DNA from 2 places in the Acidovorax sp. PRC11 genome. Region 1 is predicted to be linked to the other one. Evidence: riboswitches for the same ligand, from Rfam matches in the RefSeq annotation. Region 1 holds a riboswitch; the other holds the start of a gene.
What was found. A riboswitch is a leader RNA that binds a small molecule or an ion and turns the genes downstream of it on or off. The one in region 1 is predicted to bind manganese.
Positions count from the first base shown of each region.

Region 2: linked by a shared signal. The riboswitch ahead of Q9R47_RS02840 (TMEM165/GDT1 family protein) and the one ahead of mntP (manganese efflux pump MntP) in region 1 are both predicted to bind manganese.

Region 1 covers NZ_JAUZUQ010000011.1:139,993-145,179, forward strand. Annotated here, with positions in the region: gene ahpF (alkyl hydroperoxide reductase subunit F) at 1-858, shown strand, start outside; gene Q9R47_RS14460 (hypothetical protein) at 1,045-1,404, shown strand; gene Q9R47_RS14465 (restriction endonuclease) at 1,494-2,450, opposite strand; yybP-ykoY riboswitch at 2,710-2,878, shown strand; gene mntP (manganese efflux pump MntP) at 2,893-3,462, shown strand; gene Q9R47_RS14475 (pyruvate, water dikinase regulatory protein) at 3,472-4,293, opposite strand; gene ppsA (phosphoenolpyruvate synthase) at 4,565-5,187, shown strand, end outside.
Region 2 covers NZ_JAUZUQ010000002.1:161,648-166,834, forward strand. Annotated here, with positions in the region: gene Q9R47_RS02825 (SDR family oxidoreductase) at 1-198, shown strand, start outside; gene Q9R47_RS02830 (RNA-binding protein) at 304-864, opposite strand; gene Q9R47_RS02835 (RNA-binding protein) at 1,128-1,514, opposite strand; yybP-ykoY riboswitch at 1,751-1,861, shown strand; gene Q9R47_RS02840 (TMEM165/GDT1 family protein) at 1,955-2,533, shown strand; gene Q9R47_RS02845 (homoserine O-acetyltransferase) at 2,657-3,856, shown strand; gene metW (methionine biosynthesis protein MetW) at 3,853-4,437, shown strand; gene Q9R47_RS02855 (diguanylate cyclase) at 4,557-5,187, shown strand, end outside.

The sequences.
Region 1 (5,187 bases):
ACCGGCATCGCGGCCGAGCGCTTCGGCGGCCAGGTGAACGACACGCTCGACATCGAGAACTACATCTCGGTCAGCAAGACCGACGGCCCGAAGTTCGCCGCCGCGCTGGAGCAGCACGTGCGCGACTACGAGGTCGACCTGATGAACCTGCAGCGTGCCCGCGCGCTGCGCCCCGCCGCCACCGAAGGCGGCCTGGTCGAGGTCGAGCTGGAGAACGGCGGCACGCTCTCGTCGCGCACCGTGATCATCTCCACCGGCGCGCGCTGGCGCAACATGAACGTGCCGGGCGAGGAGCAGTACCGCACCAAGGGCGTCACCTACTGCCCGCACTGCGACGGCCCGCTCTTCAAGGGCAAGCGCGTGGCGGTGATCGGCGGCGGCAACTCTGGCGTCGAAGCCGCGATCGACCTGGCCGGCGTGGTGGCCCACGTCACCGTGCTGGAGTTCGCGGGCGAGCTGAAGGCCGATGCCGTGCTGCAGCGCAAGCTGCGCAGCCTGCCGAACGTGGACGTGATCCTCAACGCCCAGACCACCGAGGTGAAGGGCGACGGCAACCGCGTGACCGGCCTGAGCTACCAGGACCGCACCACCGAAGAGCACCACGTGCTGGCCGTGGAGGGCATCTTCGTGCAGATCGGCCTGCTGCCCAACACCGACTGGCTGCGCGGAACGGTGGAGCTGTCGCGCTTCGGCGAAATCGTGGTCGATTCGCATGGCCGCACCAGCGTGCCGGGCGTGTTCGCGGCCGGTGACTGCACCACGGTGCCGTACAAGCAGATCATCATCGCGGCCGGCGACGGCGCGAAGGCGGCCCTGGGTGCGTTCGACCACCTGATCCGCACCACGGCCCCGGCCTGATGGCGCCCTGCGCCACGGAAGGACAAGGGAGCGGCGATGCCGCTCCCTTTTTCGTTGGCCCGCGGTGGTGGTCCTGGCCGGCATCCCTGCCGGTGGAAAGGGTTCGCGGCGGCATTTTGTGATTGATATTCATTCTCATATACTGCCCGCAGCCAGCCACACCAACGCACCCAGGAGTTTCCCTGCATGTCCGACGCTTCCCGTCCATCCGCCAACCCGCTGCTGCACCCCTCCGAGGCCGAGCCGGGCCTGCCCTGTGCCGAAGCGCTGCTGGCCGGCACGCTGGCGCTCATGACCGGCTATGCGCACACCGAGCGCACGGGCGATCGCGAAGCCATGGGCCGCAAGATTGCCGCCCACCTGGAGAGCCTCGCGCGCATGGAGGGCCTGTCGCCGCATTTCCGCACCATGGCGGGCAACCTGAACAACCGCTGGTCCCGGCGGCTGGGCCTGGCGGCGGGGGAGGGGGCTGCGGTGCCGGCCGGCCCGAGTGCGGCGGAGCTGCAGCGGCGGCTGTGGCACACGGCGCCGGAAGCGCTGCAGTGAGCGCCTGGGCCGTCTGAAGCTTCGGCGGCAAGGCGTCCGGGGCCCTGCGGTTGGCAAGCGGTGCTGTTATTGTGACCCCACCCGGAAAATCACATCGGCTTGGTACCCCGGCACCGCGGGTACGCCGAACATCCCCAGAACGCATGCCCTGCCGAGGCCCCGCGCTTGGCGACCCGGCGCACCATCGGCTGTGCGCAGGCCGGGCATGACGGCGCCGTCGCGGGATCTGGTGCAGATACGGGTGCAGGGGACTGAGCAGGAGCGGGAGTGGAAGCCGGCGCAGGGGGCGGTGCGTCCATGGTCGGCTCCCTGGGGGCCCGCGGAGCGTGCGCCGCTGCCGGCTGTGAAGGCGAATGCGGATGCGAACGCGCCGGCGATCGCCCCTGCCGTATCCACTGCAGCAATGCCTCGCCGTCGATGAGCCGGATGTTCCGCCCGCTGGCGAAGTCCGTGGCCTCCTGCGTGAAGCGGCCCGAGGTGACGACGAAGCCGCCCGCGGCGCCCCGCGCGGCCATCACCCCGTAGAGCTCGCGCACCACGGTCACGCCGACCTTGAAGGCCTTCCACTGCTTGCACTGCACGAGGAACCGGTCGCCGCCCTTGCCGAGCACGAGGTCGACGCCGCCGTCCGCGCCACCGCCGCCCGTCTCTTCCACGAGGTACCCCTGCCTTCGGAAGCTTTCGCCCACGAGCACTTCGAACGCCTGCCACGTCATCCCATGCAGGGCGTCGGCGGCTGGGTTGCGGGCTGCGGTGTCGATCAGCCGGCGGCGCTCGCGGCGGCGCAGGGCGGAAGCGAGGGCCCCCATCGCACACACGAACGGCAGCAGGAACTGGCCGCCATAGGCCAGCCCGCGCCAAATGCTGCTGGTGGCCATGCCGGCGATGTCCTGCGGCGAGCTCGCCACCGGCAACGGCGCATTCGCCCAGCGGTGCAGCACCAGATAGCTCACGATGGCCAGCAGCACGCCCGCCCACCAGGGCAGCAGCGCCACCAGTTCCATCAGGTCATCGATGGCGGATGTTTTTCCTCGTCTTCGGGCCATGTCGGCACTCCCTCTCTGTTTGTTTTGAACGCGCATTCTGCACGCCCCTGGCTGCCTAACGTCTTCTGCAAGAATCCCGTGGCAGCCCTGCCGGCTGGCGTGTCCATGCAAGAATCCAGCGTTCGCTTCTACGGCAGCGAGGTGGCGATGGGGCTGGGCGCAACGTACCGGCCAGGAATGCGACCCGTTTCCAGTAGGCTTCCTGCCGTCGGGGCCATGGGCGTGCGTTCGCCCAGCCTCTTCTAGAATCGCGGCTCCCTTGGGGAGTAGCCTGCCTTCACCGCTGAAGGCGCCTGCGTCAACACACTCGGCATCCCGCATGCCGTGGCGCCGGCATCCGTTGATCGGTTGGCGAGACCATCGGCACTCCATCGCGGCGCAGGCCGGGCAGCGATGGCGTGCCGTTGCGCTCGTGCCCGGCCGATCACAAGTTGTCTTCCCCATGAATCTCGCTGCCATTTCGGTGCTGGCCTTCGCCATGTCGACCGACGCCTTCGCCGCCGCCGTCGGCAAGGGCACCGCCCTCCTCAAACCCCGCTGGTCCGAAGCGCTGCGCACCGGCGCCATCTTCGGCGTGATCGAAGCGCTCACGCCCGTCGCCGGATGGGCGCTGGGCTCGATGGCGTCGGATTACGTCAAGGCCTGGGACCACTGGATCGCGTTCGTGCTCCTGGTGTGCCTGGGCGGCCACATGCTGATCGCGTCGATGAAAAGCCCCGGGGAGATGGAGGCCGAGAAGCCGAGCCGGCACGGATTCTGGCTCCTGGCGGTGACCGGTTTCGCCACCAGCATCGACGCGATGGCGGTCGGCGTGGGCCTCGCCTTCCTCGACGTGAACATCGCCGTGGTGGCCGTGGCCATCGGCCTGGCGACCTTCACCATGGTCACGCTGGGCGTCATGGTCGGCCGCCTGCTGGGAGCCGTCGTGGGCCGCTGGGCCGAGGGCCTGGGCGGCGTCCTGCTCATCGGGATCGGGTCGCTGATCCTCTTCGAGCACCTCACGGTGGCCTGAGCGGGCGAATCAGTACACCAGCCGTTCCGGCCGCACTTCCTGCAGGATCGTCGTCGCGATCTCCTCGATGCTCTTGGTGGTGGTGGAGAGCCAGCGGATGCCCGAGCGCCGCATCATCGCCTCCGCCTCGGCCACCTCGTGGCGGCAGTTCATGAGGTCGGCGTACTTCGAGCCCGGCCGGCGCTCGTTGCGGATCTGCGAGAGCCGCTCGGGCAGGATGGTGAGCCCGAAGATCTTCTTGCGGTGCGGCTCCAGCGCGGGCGGCAGCTGCTTGCGGTCGAAGTCTTCCGGTATGAGCGGGTAGTTGGCCACCTTCAGGCCGCACTGCATCGCCAGGTAGAGGCTGGTCGGGGTCTTGCCGCTGCGCGACACGCCCACCAGGATCACGTCGGCGCCGTCCAGGTCGCGGTGGCTCTGGCCGTCGTCGTGGTCCAGGCTGAAGTTGATCGCCTCGATGCGGTCGGTGTATTCCTTGCTCAGGCTCACGTCCGCGAAGCGGCCCACGCGGTGCAGCGACTTGATGCCCAGCTCGCCCTCCAGCGGGCGGATGAAGGTGCCGAACATGTCCAGCAGCATGCCCTTGCAGTTCTCCTGGATGATGCGCAGCACGCTCATGTTGACCAGCGTGGTGAAGACGACGGGCTTCTTGCCCTCCAGCTCGGCCGTGTGGTTGATGCGGCGCACGGCCTGGTGGGCCTTGTCCTCGGTGTCGATGAAGGGCAGGCGCACGTGGCGCGGCTTGATGTCGAACTGCGCCAGGATGGCGTTGCCGAAGGTTTCCGCCGTGATGCCGGTGCCGTCGGAGATGAAGAATACGGTGCGCGTGTGCATGGGTGGGTCGGGGCTTTCCGGGGTGGATCGATTCGCTCGGGGGTGGCTGGACCGGGACGCCGGTGATGTCCCACAAGCGCCTCGCGGCCGGCCGCCCTACAATCGCGCCCATTATTCCCATTTCCACCATGCACGCGCCCGGCCTACAACCAGAACAGCCAAGCCACAGCGCGCCGTGCATGCGTGACGACGGCGCCCCCGCCAGCCCGCCCCCGCGCGCGGGCGGCCTTGTGCGGCGCGCAGACCCGGTTTCAACTTCTGGAGCTTTCCCATGTCTGCACTGTTCGAATCGACCGCCCTGGTCGTTCCGTTTGAGAACCTGAGAATGACCGACGTCGAGTCGGTGGGTGGCAAGAACGCCTCCCTCGGCGAGATGATCTCCCAGCTGCCCGACGGCGTGCGCGTGCCCACCGGCTTCGCGACCACCGCCCATGCCTTCCGCCAGTTCCTCGCCCACGACGGCCTGGCCCAGAAGATCAGCGACCGCCTGAAGACCCTCGACACCGAGGACGTGCGCGCCCTGGCCGCCGCCGGCGCCGAGATCCGCGCCATGGTCGAGGCCCAGCCCTTCCCGGCCGACCTGGAGCAGGCCATCCGCGGCGCCTTCGCCACGCTGTGCGGCGACAACGCCGAGGCCTGCTTCGCCGTGCGCTCCTCCGCCACCGCGGAAGACCTGCCGGACGCCTCCTTCGCCGGCCAGCAGGAGACCTTCCTGAACGTGGTGGGCATCGACGACGTGCTGCACAAGATGAAGGAGGTGTTCGCCTCCCTCTACAACGACCGCGCGATCAGCTACCGCGTGCACAAGGGCTTCGCGCACGACGTGGTGGCCCTGTCGGCCGGCGTGCAGCGCATGGTGCGCTCCGACCTGGGCGCCGCGGGCGTGATGTTCAC
Region 2 (5,187 bases), on a different contig from region 1:
ATGCAGCCCGGCGATTTCGCGGACAAGGCCCATGCGGCCATCGCTGCCGGGGCCAGCTACCGCGTGATCCCCTGGCAGATGGGCGTGGTGGCCAAGCTGCTGCGCGCACTGCCCAACGCCTGGTTCGACCGCCTGCTGGCCGGGCGTCCGCGCAAGCACCGGCGCGGCGCCGCGGAGGGCGGGGCCGGGCGCGGGTGAAGCAGGGAGCGACAAGAGAAGAAAAAGAAAAGGCCCCCGTTGGGAGCCTTTGCTGGGAACCCGGCAGATGTCGCTCTGCCGGTTCCGCGGTCGCCGTGCGGCCGATCAGTAGCCGCCGTTGCCGCCACCACCGTTGCCGTAGCCGCCGCGGCCACCACCGCCGCCGCCATTGCGGGCGCCGGAGCCGTAGGGGCTGCGGAAGCCGCCGTCGCCGCGGCCGCCGTATCCACCGCCGCCGCCGCCACCGTCACGGCCACCACCGTAGCCGCCGCCGCCGCCGCCGTCGCCACGGCCACCGCCGTAACCACCACCACCGCCGCCACCGTAGCCACCGCCACCGCTGCGGCCACCGCCGCCGTAGCCGCCGCCACCACCACCACCGCCGCCGAAGCCGCCACCGCTGCGGGGCGGACGCGCTTCCATCGGACGGGCTTCGTTCACGACGATGCTGCGGCCACCCAGGGACTGGCCGTTCATGCCTTCGATGGCGGCCTGCGCCTCCGGGTCACTGGCCATCTCGACGAAGCCGAAGCCCTTCGAGCGGCCGGTGTCGCGCTCCATCATCACCTTTGCGCTGGTCACGGCGCCGAACTGGGAGAAAGCCTGCTCCAGATCGCTGTCGCGCACGGAGTACGGCAGGTTGCCGACGTACAGTTTGTTGCCCATCACGGGACTCCTCAAAAACACATGGAAAAAGCGATGGAGTCCCGAAAACGCAGCCGGACGGTCGCAAAGAGCCCCTGCGCGCGAAACTGACGGATCCCCGCAATGCAACGCGAAAAAAAGATTTTTCGCCGAAGCATTATGGGCCATAAGTGGGGGGGGAGATCAAGCGTTCCCAAGCGTCCGTTTGTAGCTCGCATGAATAAAAAAAGGGTCCCGAGGGACCCTTTTTTGTATCTTTTGGCAACCAGGTGGTCGCCGGCCGATCAGTAGCCGCGGCCGCCGCCGTAGCCGCCGCCGCCATTGCCACCACCGTAGCCGCCGCCGCCACCGCTGCGGCCACCGCCGCCGTAGCCGCCGCCACCATTGCCGCCACCGAAACCACCGCTGCGGGGGGGGCGGGCTTCCATCGGACGGGCTTCGTTCACGACCAGGTCGCGGCCGCCGAAGTTCTGGCCGTGCGCGCCCTGGATGGCGGCTTGCGCCTCGGCATCGCTGCCCATTTCGACGAAGCCGAAGCCCTTCGAACGGCCGGTGTCACGTTCCATCATGACCTTGGCGCTGGAGACGGAACCGTACTGGCTGAACGTCTGTTGCAGGTCTTCATCGCGGAAGGAATAGGGCAGGTTGCCCACGTAGAGTTTGTTGCCCATGAAGGACTCCTAAAAAAAACATGAAAACGCGATGGAGCCCGACGCAACCAGCAAACCTGTGACGATCTCAGAGACGCGAAACCGACAATCACCGCAACTGCATTCCTGCAAGCAGAAAAGCAAGACCATTATCAACCATGTGATCCGGATCGGCGCAAGGAAATTGGCGTGCCTGCAACGTTCATTGTGGGTATTTACCCGCACTTTCCGGCGTCCGGGCCCGCTCCCGCGCACTACAATCGCGGCAGTCTCTGGGGAGTAGCCCGCCCGGCGCACCGCGCGCACGGGGGCATGCGTCAACAAACTTGGGCCTGCGCGGCCCATGGCGCATGCGGTTCGACCGAACTGGGCGAGACCATTGGCTGCGCACCGATCCACAGGCCGGAGTCGGGGCGCAGTCGATGCTGTCCGCTTTATCCGGCCGGATAAACCCCCACCCCATGGAAGCCTTCCTCGTATCCACGTCCATCGTCGCGCTCGCGGAAATGGGCGACAAGACCCAGCTCCTCTCGCTCGTGCTCGCGGCCCGCTTCCGCAAGCCCTGGCCCATCGTGCTGGGCATCCTCGCGGCCACCACCGCCAACCATGCGCTCGCCGGTGCCGTGGGCGCCTGGGTCACCACCGTCATCGGGCCGCAGATGCTGCGCTGGATCCTCGGCCTGTCGTTCATCGCGATGGCCGTGTGGATGCTGATCCCCGACAAGCTCGACGACGACGAAACCGGCGGCACCCCGCGCTTCGGCGTGTTCGGCACCACGCTGGTGGCGTTCTTCCTCGCCGAGATGGGCGACAAGACCCAGATCGCCACGGTGATGCTGGCCGCGCAGTACAGCGCGTACTTCTGGGTGGTGGCGGGCACCACGCTCGGCATGATGCTCGCCAACGCGCCCGTGGTCTGGCTGGGCGAACGCATCACGCGGCGCGTGCCGATCCGCGCGGTGCACGTGGTGTCGGCCGTCATCTTCCTGGTGCTCGGGCTCGCCGCGCTGTTCGCACCGGCCGCCGGTCCTTTGGCATAATTGCCGCACACGCGCCGATTTGCCACCGCTTGCGGGCGCTTTATAAATCCAGCTAAAGACCCGACCGTTGGTGCAGTGCGACGACCCGGCCTCGTTTTTAGCGATGCCGGGTTTTTTTCATCCATGTCGTTCATCGCCACACCGCAATCCATGCATTTCGCGGAGCCGCTGCCCCTGCAGGGAGGCGCGTCGATCCGCGACTACACGCTCGCCTACGAAACCTACGGCACGCTGAACGCCGACCGCTCCAACGCGGTGCTGGTGTGCCATGCGCTCAACGCGTCGCACCACGTGGCCGGGGTCTACGAGGGGCAGGCCCGCAGCGAGGGCTGGTGGGACAACATGATCGGCCCGGGCAAGCCGGTGGACACCGACCGCTTCTTCGTGATCGGCATCAACAACCTGGGTTCGTGCTTCGGCTCCACCGGGCCGATGCACACGCACCCGGACACCGGCGAGGTGTACGGCGCCGATTTCCCCGTGGTGACGGTGGAGGATTGGGTGAACGCCCAGGCGCGGCTGCTGGACCGCCTGGGCGTGCAGCAGCTCGCCGCGGTGCTGGGCGGCAGCCTGGGCGGCATGCAGGCGCTGTCGTGGACGCTGCAGTACCCCGACCGCATGCGCCATGCCGTGGTGGTGGCGAGCGCGCCCAACCTCACCGCCGAGAACATCGCGTTCAACGAGGTGGCGCGCCGCGCGATCGTCACCGACCCGGACTTCCACGGCGGGCACTTCTACCGCCACGGCACCATTCCGAAGCGCGGCCTGCGCATCGCCCGCATGATCGGCCACATCACCTACCTGTCGGACGACGTAATGAACGAGAAGTTCGGCCGGCAGCTCCGGAGCCGGGTGCTCGATCGCGCGGTCCCTGGCGCCACGGCCCCCCTGGCGGACGGCGACGCGCCGGTGCCGGGCGCGGGGTCTTACCTCTACAGCACGCAGGACATCGAGTTCCAGATCGAGAGCTACCTGCGCTACCAGGGCGACAAGTTCAGCGATTACTTCGACGCCAACACCTACCTGCTCATCACCCGGGCCCTGGACTACTTCGATCCGGCGCTCGCGTTCGGCGGCAACCTCACGCGGGCGCTGGCCCGCGCCCACGCGCGCTTTCTGCTGGTGAGCTTCACCACCGACTGGCGCTTCTCGCCCGCGCGCAGCCGGGAGATCGTCAAGGCGCTGCTGGAGAACCGGCGGGACGTGAGCTACGCGGAAATCGACGCGCCGCACGGCCACGACGCCTTCCTGCTGGACGATGCGCGCTACATGAACCTGATGCGTTCCTATTTCGACGGCATTGCCAGGGAGTCCGCAGCATGAGCGATCCATCCACCATGCACGCGATCGCGCGGCTCGTGCCCCACGGCGCGCGCGTGCTCGACCTGGGCTGCGGCGACGGCGCGCTGCTCGACATGCTGCAGCGCGAGCGCGGCTGCAGCGGCTACGGCGTGGAGATCGCCGACGACAACGTGCTCGCCTGCGTGCGCCGCGGCGTGAACGTGGTGCAGCTGAACCTCGACGAAGGCCTCGCGATGTTCGGCGACAACTCGTTCGACGTGGTGCTGCAGATCGACACGCTGCAGCACCTGCGCAACGCCGAGGTGATGCTGCGCGAGACGGCGCGCGTCGGGCGGGCGGGCATCGTCGCGTTCCCGAACTTCGCGCACTGGCCGAACCGGCTGTCGGTGCTGCGCGGGCGCATGCCCGTCACGCGCCGGCTGCCCTACCAGTGGTACGACACGCCGAACATCCGCGTCGGAACGTTCAAGGATTTCGAGGTGCTGGCGCACAAGAACCGCCTGCGCGTGCTCGACGCGTTCGGCCTGCAGCGCGGGCGGGAGGTGCGCTTCCTGCCGAACGCGCTGGCCGGCACGGCCGTGTTCCATTTCGAGCACGACTGACGCCCGCGGCGCGCTGCACGCCGGAATTCGCGCAGCGGGTTGCCCGGGGCGGTGGCGCGTGGCGGCGCGTTCGCTTATTCTGCGCCCCCGCACGACCGTTCTTTTTTCCGTTCCGCGCCATGCCGTCCCAGCCCCTGCTGCACCTGCCGACCCTGCTGGCGATGACCGTGGTGGGATCGCTGGTGATGGCGGCCGGGCTGCTGCTGGTGGGCGCGCGCCGGCGGGGCGAGGGGCAGGGCCTGTGGGCCACGGCCCTGCTGATGCAGTCGCTGGCCTACGTGCTGCTCGCGCTGCGCGGCCGGATTCCAGACATGCTCTCGATCGTGGTGGCCAACGGACTGCTGGCCGGTGTGTTCGCGAGCCTGCTCGCAGCCGTCTACCAGTTCCAGCGCCGGCCCCTGCCGTGGCGACAGATCGTGCCCCCGGTGCTGGTGACGCTCGCCCTCTTCGCGGCCTTCCGTGAAGACTACGCGGCGCGCCTGGTGCTGGCGGGCGTGATCTACACGGGCCAGCTCGGCCTGGTGCTGTGGGCGCTGCGGCAGCACCCGTCGGAGGGCCGCGGGGCCCGCATGGTGGCGATCGGCATCTGGCTGCAGTGCGGCATGCTGGTGGTGCGTGCGGTGGCCGCGGCCACGGGCCACATGCCCACGGCCGGGCTGCTGGAGGAGAGCCTCTGGCAGCACGCGACCTTCCTCACCACGTTCGTCACCGTGCAGGCCTCGTCGTTCGGTTTCATCTTCATGGCGCGCG